3 regions of the Alkaliphilus flagellatus genome follow, and region 2 is predicted to be linked to each of the others. Evidence: riboswitches for the same ligand, from Rfam matches in the RefSeq annotation. Region 2 holds a riboswitch; each other region holds the start of a gene.
What was found. Region 2 has a riboswitch for S-adenosylmethionine ahead of KQI88_RS08490 (homocysteine synthase). Riboswitches for the same ligand answer to the same signal wherever they lie in the genome.
Positions count from the first base shown of each region.

Region 1: it holds a riboswitch for S-adenosylmethionine, as region 2 does, so the genes downstream of both, metK (methionine adenosyltransferase) here and KQI88_RS08490 (homocysteine synthase) in region 2, are expected to answer to the same signal.
Region 3: it holds a riboswitch for S-adenosylmethionine, as region 2 does, so the genes downstream of both, KQI88_RS16475 (methionine ABC transporter ATP-binding protein) here and KQI88_RS08490 (homocysteine synthase) in region 2, are expected to answer to the same signal.

Region 1 is NZ_JAHLQK010000003.1:398,726-402,011, reverse strand. It holds gene KQI88_RS09475 (sigma-70 family RNA polymerase sigma factor) at 1-490, opposite strand, end outside; gene metK (methionine adenosyltransferase) at 667-1,854, opposite strand; SAM riboswitch class I at 1,993-2,100, opposite strand; gene KQI88_RS09465 (COG2426 family protein) at 2,216-2,683, opposite strand; gene KQI88_RS09460 (Spo0E family sporulation regulatory protein-aspartic acid phosphatase) at 2,856-3,032, shown strand; gene yyaC (spore protease YyaC) at 3,130-3,286, shown strand, end outside.
Region 2 is NZ_JAHLQK010000003.1:173,449-176,734, reverse strand. It holds gene KQI88_RS08495 (homoserine O-succinyltransferase) at 1-392, opposite strand, end outside; gene KQI88_RS08490 (homocysteine synthase) at 523-1,821, opposite strand; SAM riboswitch class I at 1,938-2,057, opposite strand; SAM riboswitch class I at 2,285-2,390, opposite strand; gene KQI88_RS08485 (chromate transporter) at 2,498-3,061, opposite strand; gene KQI88_RS08480 (chromate transporter) at 3,058-3,286, opposite strand, start outside.
Region 3 is NZ_JAHLQK010000007.1:24,683-27,968, forward strand. It holds gene KQI88_RS16465 (MetQ/NlpA family ABC transporter substrate-binding protein) at 1-105, opposite strand, end outside; gene KQI88_RS16470 (methionine ABC transporter permease) at 112-762, opposite strand; gene KQI88_RS16475 (methionine ABC transporter ATP-binding protein) at 762-1,559, opposite strand; SAM riboswitch class I at 1,652-1,755, opposite strand; gene dapG (aspartate kinase) at 1,825-3,048, opposite strand; gene KQI88_RS16485 (hypothetical protein) at 3,246-3,286, shown strand, end outside.

The DNA.
Region 1 (3,286 bases), 230 kb from region 2:
TTGCTTCTGCTATATCCTTCAGCATATAGCCTTTTAAATAATAGTCTTCTATAATCCCTCGCTCTTTTGCATCCAGCTTATTAATGGCTCTTATTAAAGCTTTGTACTCTTCTTCTTTTAAATAATCTGACTCTATAGAAACCTTTTCATCTACTAATAAATCTAGTAGAGATGTCCCCTCATCTTCACCAACAAACTGATCTAAAGAAATAGTTATTTTTTCCTTTCTACGTCTATTTTGATAATGATGCTTTAGTCTGATTGTAACAAAGCCTAGGAATGGAACTCCCTTACTAATATCAAAGACATTTAAAGCCTCTAATATTTGCCATGCCCCTTCCTGATAAAGCTCCTCGTCCCATCCAGTTTGTCCACCATATTTTTTACTATATGAAACTACTAATGGTTTAAGTCTATCAATAATCCATTCTTTTGCTATACTGTCTCCTTTTAGAGCAGCTCCTACTTTTTTATCAAATTCAATGTACAAAGTTATCCTTCCTTTTGGAAGGGGCCCCTTCGAATATTACCGGTTAAGATGATTGTACATAAGTAAATAAAAAAAGGACAAAGTGGAATCATCCTCTTTGTCCTTTTTTTATTTGCCTTTTATTTATCTATTCCTTATATTACTATCAGTTTTTTCGAGAATAGATCTAATTTATCTTATAGTCCTGCTTCTTTTCTTAATATATCCGCCTTATCTGTTCTTTCCCATGTAAGGTCTAGATCTGTTCTTCCAAAGTGTCCATAAGCAGCAACTTTTCTATAACCAGGCTTTCTTAGTTCTAAATCTCTAATAATAGCCGCTGGTCTTAAATCAAAGTGCTTTTTAACAAGTTCTGTTAATTTTAACTCGTCTACTTTACCAGTGCCAAATGTTTCAACTAGTATAGATACTGGTTCTGCAACCCCAATAGCATAGGCTAATTCGATTTCACATTTGTCTGCTAAGCCTGCAGCTACTATATTTTTAGCAACATATCTAGCAGCATATGCAGCAGAACGGTCTACCTTTGTTGCGTCTTTTCCAGAAAAAGCTCCTCCACCATGACGAGCATATCCTCCGTATGTATCAACAATTATTTTTCTTCCTGTTAAACCAGCATCTCCTTGTGGTCCTCCGATAACAAAACGACCAGTTGGATTAATGAAATATCTTGTATTTGCATCTAATAATTCTTCTGGAACAATTTTGTTGATAACATGCTCAATCATATCTTTTTCAATAGTTTTACCATCTACATCAGGACTGTGCTGTGTAGAAATAACTATTGTATCGATTCTAACAGGCTTGTCTCCATCATACTCAACAGTTACTTGAGTTTTTCCATCTGGTCTTAAATAGTCTAGTGTACCATTTCTTCTTACATCAGATAATCTTTTAGCTAGTTTGTGTGCTAATGAAATAGGTAGTGGCATAAGCTCTGGTGTTTCGTTGCAAGCAAAGCCAAACATAATACCTTGATCTCCTGCTCCTATAGATTCTAGCTCATCCTTTTGTGCACCTTTTTTATTTTCAAATGCTTCATTAACTCCCATTGCAATATCTGGAGATTGCTCATCTATTGCAGTTAATACTGCGCATGTGTCAGAGTCAAAACCATATTTTGCCCTAGTGTAGCCTATCTCTTCTATTGTCTTTCTAACTATTTTAGGAATATCCACATAGCAATCTGTTGATATTTCACCGGCAACTAGTACAAGTCCTGTAGAAACACTTGTTTCGCAAGCAACTCTAGCTGATGGATCTTTTTCTAAAATAGCATCTAATATAGAATCGGAAATTTGGTCGCATATTTTATCTGGATGTCCTTCAGTTACTGACTCTGAAGTAAATAATCTTTTTATCACTAAAAAAACCTCCTTAGTTCTTCTTCATTTTATTATTTCCCACTTAAGCAATAAAAATTGCATTTTGATACCTTAGATGGTGAAATTAAAAAATAAAAAAACCTCATTCAACAGAAAGAGGCTATATTCTTTGCTCTTTCCTCATCTTTCAGAATTATAATTCTGTAGGATTTAGCACCACACATATAAATATATTATGGTTGCCGGGTTTCATTGGGCCTATCCCTCCACCGCTCTTGATAAGGCATCAAGATTTTTATTTAATTGTAACTAGAAATAATATTAGCATTAGGTGGCCTATATGTCAACATTTTTTTACATATATGAAACTTTTTATTAAAATTCTATCATATATTTCTTTCTAAATATTTACCATAATATAACTAAGTATAAACATAATAGCACCTGCAATAGTATTGCCTAGTGCAATAGCAGGAAAGGCATGCCTAAATCGTATATTAAACAGTATTGCGGCTAAACTACCTGTCCATACACCAGTGCCTGGTAATGGTATAGCCACAAAAATTATTAATCCAATAATACTATATTTTTTTATTTTTTTACTTTTTTTCAGTGTACTTTTAACTAATTTATCTACAAAACTTCTAAAGAACTTTGTTCTTCTTAACCTAATAAAAATAGGCTTTAAGAAAAAAAGTAAAAAAGGAACAGGAATTAGGCTACCTAAAATACCTAAGATAGTAGCATGTATGGGACTGAGTCCCATGGATACACCAATAGGAATAGCCCCTTTAAGCTCCATTAACGGCATTGCAGCGATTAATAATACCATTATTTCTTTAGTAATAATTTCAAGTATTTTCTCCATTTCATCACCCCTACATACTTACATTATATATGAATATTTCAAAAAATATCATTAGATTTATTTTGTAATAATAAATTAATAATTAAACTTTTTAGTCGTGATATAATATTTGTATAGTATAAACTATAAAATACTTTTATTACACTACTTTGACAACTCACGAGGTGATTTTGTGGACAGAATACAAGACAGAATACAAGACAGAATACAAGAACTTGAGCTACTAATAGAACAGTTGCAGACTAAACTCCGAAATTATTTGGATGATGAAAGACCTAAAAATGAAATTTACGAATTAAGTACACAGATTGACGACCTAATAGTTGAATACTCTAATTTAACTAGGTAAGTTGTCTGATGTTATGGAAACAATTATAAAATTTTTGTTTCTTATCATTGGAATATTATAAGAACATCCCCTATATATTATTTAAGGGGGTGTTCTTTTGAATATACAAACAAGTCAATATCACAGAAACACTTCAAATTGCATAGGTCATTATAAGGCTCCTTCAGCAATAGAGGAGCTTTCTAAATATTTGCATAATAATATTAGAGCGCCTCTACTTATTTTTTGTGTCGGCACTGATCGCTGTATAGGTG
Region 2 (3,286 bases):
TTGTTGGAATAATCTATTACTTCCTTAAGTTCATTCCAGTACTCAATATCATCAAAATCTAAAAATTCTAATGGAGTTCCAGTAATAATCATTCCTTCATAACTGTTATTTTCTATGTCCCTAAGGGTTTTATAATATTCTTCTAAATAAGTTTTGTCTGTATTTTGAGGTGTGTAGGTTTCCATCTGCAAGAAATCTACCTTTATATCTATAGGCATATGGCCAAGTATATTTAGAAACTGAAATTCTGCTTCACTTTTTTTAGGCATTAAATTTACAATTAAAATACGAATTGCTTCAGAATTACAACTGTTAAAATTGCCTTTTATTTCTATACCTTCGCTAATTAGTTTATTAACTGATAAAAGGTTCTTGTTTATTATTAAAGACATTTAATCCCCATCCTCTCATAATTAAAGGCTTCCAACATCTAAAGATTAAGACATACCCTTCCTTGTAGTATGTGTTTCTAAGAGATGTAGAGTTATCACTCCCTCTCTGAGAGAAGGAGTCTTATAACTTTTAGCTATGGGACAGAACTGCTGTTTTAAGAGCTTGATCTATGTCTTCTATAAGATCTTCTACATCTTCGATTCCTATGGATAGTCTTATCATATCTGGTGTAACTCCAGCATTTAATTGTTCTTCTTCACTTAATTGAGCATGGGTAGTGCTTGCTGGGTGTATTACAAGGGACTTAGCATCTGCAACATTAGCAAGATGTGAAAATATTTCTAATGCTTCAATAAATCTTGTTCCTTCTTCTACTCCACCTTTTATACCAAAAGTAAATATGGAGCCAACTCCTTTTGGAAAATATTTTTTTGCAAGATCATAATATTTGTTACCTTCTAGGCTAGGATAATTTACCCAAGAAACAAGTGGGTGCACTTGTAAAAATTCTGCAATTTTTTTTGCATTTGAAACATGTCTGTCTACTCTTAATGAAAGGGTCTCCAGCCCTTGTAAAAATAAAAATGAGTTAAATGGACTTAGGGCTGCTCCTGTATCTCTTAAAAGCTGTACTCTTGCTTTTATAATATAAGCCGCTGCTCCTGTATCTTTAGCATATGCTATACCGTTATAGCTTGGGTCTGGCTTATTAAACTCTGGAAATTTACTATTGCCTAACCAATTAAAATTGCCAGAGTCTACTATTACTCCTCCTATAGAAGTCCCATGACCACCTATAAACTTTGTTGCAGAATGAACTACAATATCAGCACCATATTCTATTGGTTTTATAAGGTATGGTGTTGCAAATGTATTGTCTATAATTAATGGTATGTTGTGATTATGGGCAATGTTGGCAACTGCCTCAATATCAATAAGATTTATGCCAGGATTTCCTATGGTTTCTACAAAAATTGCCTTGGTTTTATCATTTATAGCATTTCTAAAGTTTTGTGGATCATCAGGATTTACGAATATAGTTTTAATACCTAACTTAGGAAGGGTTGTAGATAAAAGGTTGTATGTGCCACCATACAAGGTACTAGCTGAAACTATTTCGTCTCCTGCTCCTGCTATATTGATTATGGCGTAGGTAATTGCAGCAGAACCAGATGCAACAGCAAGAGCACCTACTCCTCCTTCTAAAGCTGCTATTCTTTTTTCAAAAACATCAGTTGTTGGATTCATAATTCTAGTGTAAATATTTCCTTCTTCTTTTAAAGCAAATAAATTTGCTCCATGCTCAACACTATTAAAAACATAGGATGTAGTCTGGTATATTGGAACTGCCCTAGAACCTGTTGCACTATCTACTTCCTGTCCTCCATGAACTTGTAATGTGTCAAATTTTAATTTTTTTTCCTCCATTTTGATCTCTCCTTAAAAATATTTTTATTAAATAACATAAAAAACCCCTTTCTCTAAATTTGAATAATCTAGATGAAAGAGGGCTTTACATGCAGCGGTAACTATTCCACAGCTCCCTCTCATCTTTCACTAGGATTTAATTAACCTAGGGTAGGAATTGGCACCTTTTCAGACAAATGAGTCTGAAGGTTGCCGAGGTTTCATAGGGCCTTTCCCTCCACCTCTCTTGATAAGAGTTTTGTTATTAAGTTTTTTAATATTATACTTTCCTACAAATAAAAAATTCCGCTATTGCTACCGCAATGCTCCATGGCGCACTCAATTTTTAGCATGGCTAAAAACTTCAAGTGCTTAAAATACTTCTAACCTCCTGCTTTCTTTAATTAGTTCATTATAAAAGAAAATTGGACTTTCTTAGATAATAAAAAAACCTCTTTAGCTGAAAGAGGTTGTAATAATCGTCTTCTTATCTTTCAGCTTATGCTGTAGGATTTAGCACCGGATATGTATATAAACATATTGGTTGCTGGGCTTCATAGGGCCTTTCCCTCCACCTCTCTTGATAAGTATTATATTAAATTAATGCTATTCTAATAAATATTAATTACTATGTCAATAGTTTTTATGTAATTTATGCTAATTATTATATATTATTTAAAATATATCAAAATTATAACTAGTATTTAAATATAATGCCTATAAAAGCAGCACCTACTAAATATAATATTGGATGTTTTTTATATTTGTTTATTAAATATAGCATGATTGAAAATAACACAATTGCCTTTAAATCTAATATTGATAAAATTTTATTTGTAGTCTTATATTTTTCAATATCAAACAAGGCAATTTTCGCCACTTCAAAGGCTACCGCTGCAATTAGCCCTGTTACTGCTGGTCTTATTCCATAAAAACTAGATTTTACAATAGGCTTTTCACTAAATTTCGCGAAGTAATGAGCAATTAATAATATTATTATAACAGATGGAGTTACAATTCCTATTGTTGCTACTATACCACCTAATACTCCAGCTGTTGTATTACCTACAAATGTGGCTGTATTTACCCCTATAGGACCTGGTGTAGACTCAGAAATTGCTATCATATCTAACAATTGCTCGTGGGTAATCCATCCATATTTATCTATTAACTGCTGAAGAAAAGGTAGGGTGGCAAGACCTCCGCCTACAGCGAATAATCCTATTTTAAAAAACTCTAAAAATAGCTTTAAATAAATCATCCTATATCATCCTCCTTAACTTCAACATTTTTACCTTTAAAAATACCTATTAATGCTGCCATAACTATTACAACTATTGGAGAAATGTCTATAAAGGCAATGATTAAAAATGCACTTATAAATATTGCTATACCTATTCTGTCTTTTGCTGTTTGTTTCAACATTTTAATTACTGTATTTGCAATCAATGCAACAACACCTACTCTAATGCCTCCAAAAGCATAC
Region 3 (3,286 bases), on a different contig from region 2:
TTCGTTATTTGAAGCAGTATTGTTAGCTGGAGCTTTTCCACAGCTACTTAGTATTAAAGATAAAATAATAATTCCTACAATAGATAGTACAATATTTTTTTTCATTTTTAATTACCTCCTATTAATTTGTTTTGATATAAAGTTGCCGCTAAATTGTATGATTTGAACTATTACTATCAATAGTAATACGGTCCAAATCATAATTTCCTTATCAAATCTATGATATCCATACCTAATTGCTAAATCTCCTAGTCCACCTCCTCCTACTGCTCCTGCCATGGCGGAATACCCTATAACGTTGACAAGGGTAATTGTAATACCTAAAACAATGGCTGGCATGCTCTCTGGAATTAAAACCTTACATATTATTTGAATAGGGGTAGCCCCCATTGCCTGAGATGCCTCAATAATTCCCCAATTAACTTCTAGTAGTGCATTTTCGATAACCCTTGCATAAAACGGTATAGTGGCTACTGTCAAAGGTACTATAGCTGCCTTTGTGCCTATAGATGTACCAACTATTAGCCTAGTAAAGGGTATAATAGAAATCATTAATATAATAAATGGAAAAGAACGTCCAAAGTTTACTATATAAGAAAGGGTTCGATGTAAAATATTATTTTCTAAAATGTGTTTTTTTCTTGTGGAAACTAACAAAACTCCAATAGGAGTACCTATTAATACTGCAAATAATGTTGTAATTGAAACCATAAAAAGGGTTTGTTTAAATGCAGGTACAATTAATGTAATAAGTCTTGACACTATAAAACACCTACCTTTTTTGTTTTAAATAATTTAATAGATTCTTTAATATAAGTATTACTATCATTTTTATCTAATAAAAGCCTTGTATATGGATTTTGTGGAGATGAAAACACTTTGTTTACAGGGCCTTCCTCCACTATACTTCCGTCTTGTAATACTGCAACTCTATGACATATTTGCTCTATAACTTCCATTTGATGGGTTATTAACACTATAGTCACACCTAATCTTCCATTTATTTCCTTTAATAATTCTAGAATGCTTCTACTAGTAATTGGGTCTAGGGCAGAAGTAGACTCATCACTTAAAAGTATTTGTGGATTTGTTGCAAGTGCCCTAGCTATTGCTATACGCTGCCTTTGACCACCGCTAAGCTGAGACGGATAATGGTTTTTCTTATCGGCGAGATCTACCAAATTAAGCAATTCCTCTATTCGTTTGTTTCGCTCTTGTTTTTTAACACCAGCTAATTCTAAGGGATATGCTATATTATCAAAAACATTTCTGCTACTTAATAGATTGTAGTGTTGAAAAATCATACCTATATTCTTTCTTTCCTCTCTAAGTAGAGATGTAGATAGATTGGTTAAATTAACATTATTAACCCATACCTCTCCATAAGTTGGTTTTTCTAACAAATTTATACAACGAATAAGTGTAGACTTTCCAGCACCACTAACTCCCATTATCCCGTATATTTCACCCTTTTTGATATTTAAAGAAATATTTTTAATGGCCAAAACATTACCTTCCTTAGCCTCATATATCTTTGTAATATTGTTTAGATTTATCATAAAATCACCTCATAAAAGTATTTTAAAGAAATAAAAAAACCTCTTTCAAAATGAAAGAGGTTAACTAATAACATAATAAAATTAGGATTCCTCTCTCATCTCTCAACACAATTGTGTTGCTGGAATTAGCACCTTCGACTAAAGTCGTGGTTGCCGGGTTTCATCGGGCCAGTCCCTCCACCTCTCTGGATAAGAGTTTTCGTATTATTTAATTTAAAGTTTATTATATTGCCCTTTTTAATTAATGTCAAGTATTTTTTAAAAATTATTGATTTAGATTAAAAGCATCATGTAGTAGGTTTACAGCCTTATTTGCATCCTCTTCTTTAATTAGACAGGAAATAGTAGCATGAGAATCTGAACTTTGTAGTATTCTAATATTTTCTTTAGATAGGGCTGTAACTATAGTTGCCATTACACCAGGAATACCAGTAATCCTACTACCAATAATTGTAACTTTGCTACAGGCATTTAAAATATTATATTTGAATTGAAATTTATCCATTAATCTTTTTGTTAAATCTATTTGGTTTTCATCTATAGTAAAAACTTTTTTATCTATAAAAAAATTTATCATATCGATACTTATATTAGCATCAGCTAAAGAGGAAAATAATATGCTATCACCTTGTAAACTATCATCCATGGTAATAGAAACTTGAGAAATATGATTTTTGCTTGTAATTGCTGTCAATAGTTTTCCCTTATTAGGTCGAGTGGAGTATAGTTCTTTGCCTGTATGTGTATAATAATGAATTTTAGTTCCTGGGTGAGATGACATTGTATTTTTGATTTTTATAGTAAGGTTTCCTTTTTTCGAGATTTCTACCGCTCTAGGATGGATAACTTGAGCACCTTTGTCTGCCATTTGAAATACTTCTTCATAATTAATTTCATCTATAATTTTTGCATTAGGAACAATATTAGGATCAGCAGTCATAATACCATCAACATCTGTATAGATATCTACACTTTCTGCATTAAGTGCAACCCCTAAGGCAGCAGCTGTTGTATCACTACCGCCACGACCTAATGTTGTAATCTCACCTAGCTCAGTAGCACCTTGAAATCCTGTGACTATTACTATAGCACCATTACTAAGATGCGAAAGTATTTGTTTGTTGTCTATAGCTAGAATTTCTGCATTACCAAAAACAGAGTCGGTCAAAATACCAGCTTGGGGACCTGTAAGTATCACAACTTTTTCTCCCATTGCTTCTAATTGTGCACCTATTAATGATGAAGATATTATTTCTCCACAGGACATTAGTAAATCTAGGGTTTTTAGACTGTGTCCTGGGCAAGTAGAGGATATTAAATCCTTTAAAGTATCAGTTGCATAAGGTTCTCCTTTTCTGCCCATTGCAGAAAGAACTACTACAACAGATTTGCCTGCTTCTTTACATTTTAGTATTTTGCTTATTACCATTGCTCTTCTATCTTTAGTAGATAATGATGTTCCTCCGAATTTTTGGACTACTATTTTCATAAACAACACCTCTGATTTTCAAATTTCATAAACATTCAATCATACATTACATTATGCTGGAGAAATATAAATGTTTATCTTTCAATTTAAGTAAATAAAATAGAAAAAACTTATCATAAAAAAGCACAATTCTATTGCTATTTCATAATATGAAGTGAGAAATAAAAGATATTAAATTGAAAGGTGAGGTGCTAAGTATGAGTGAAGCAGGTGTATTATCAAATATTTTTGGTCGAGA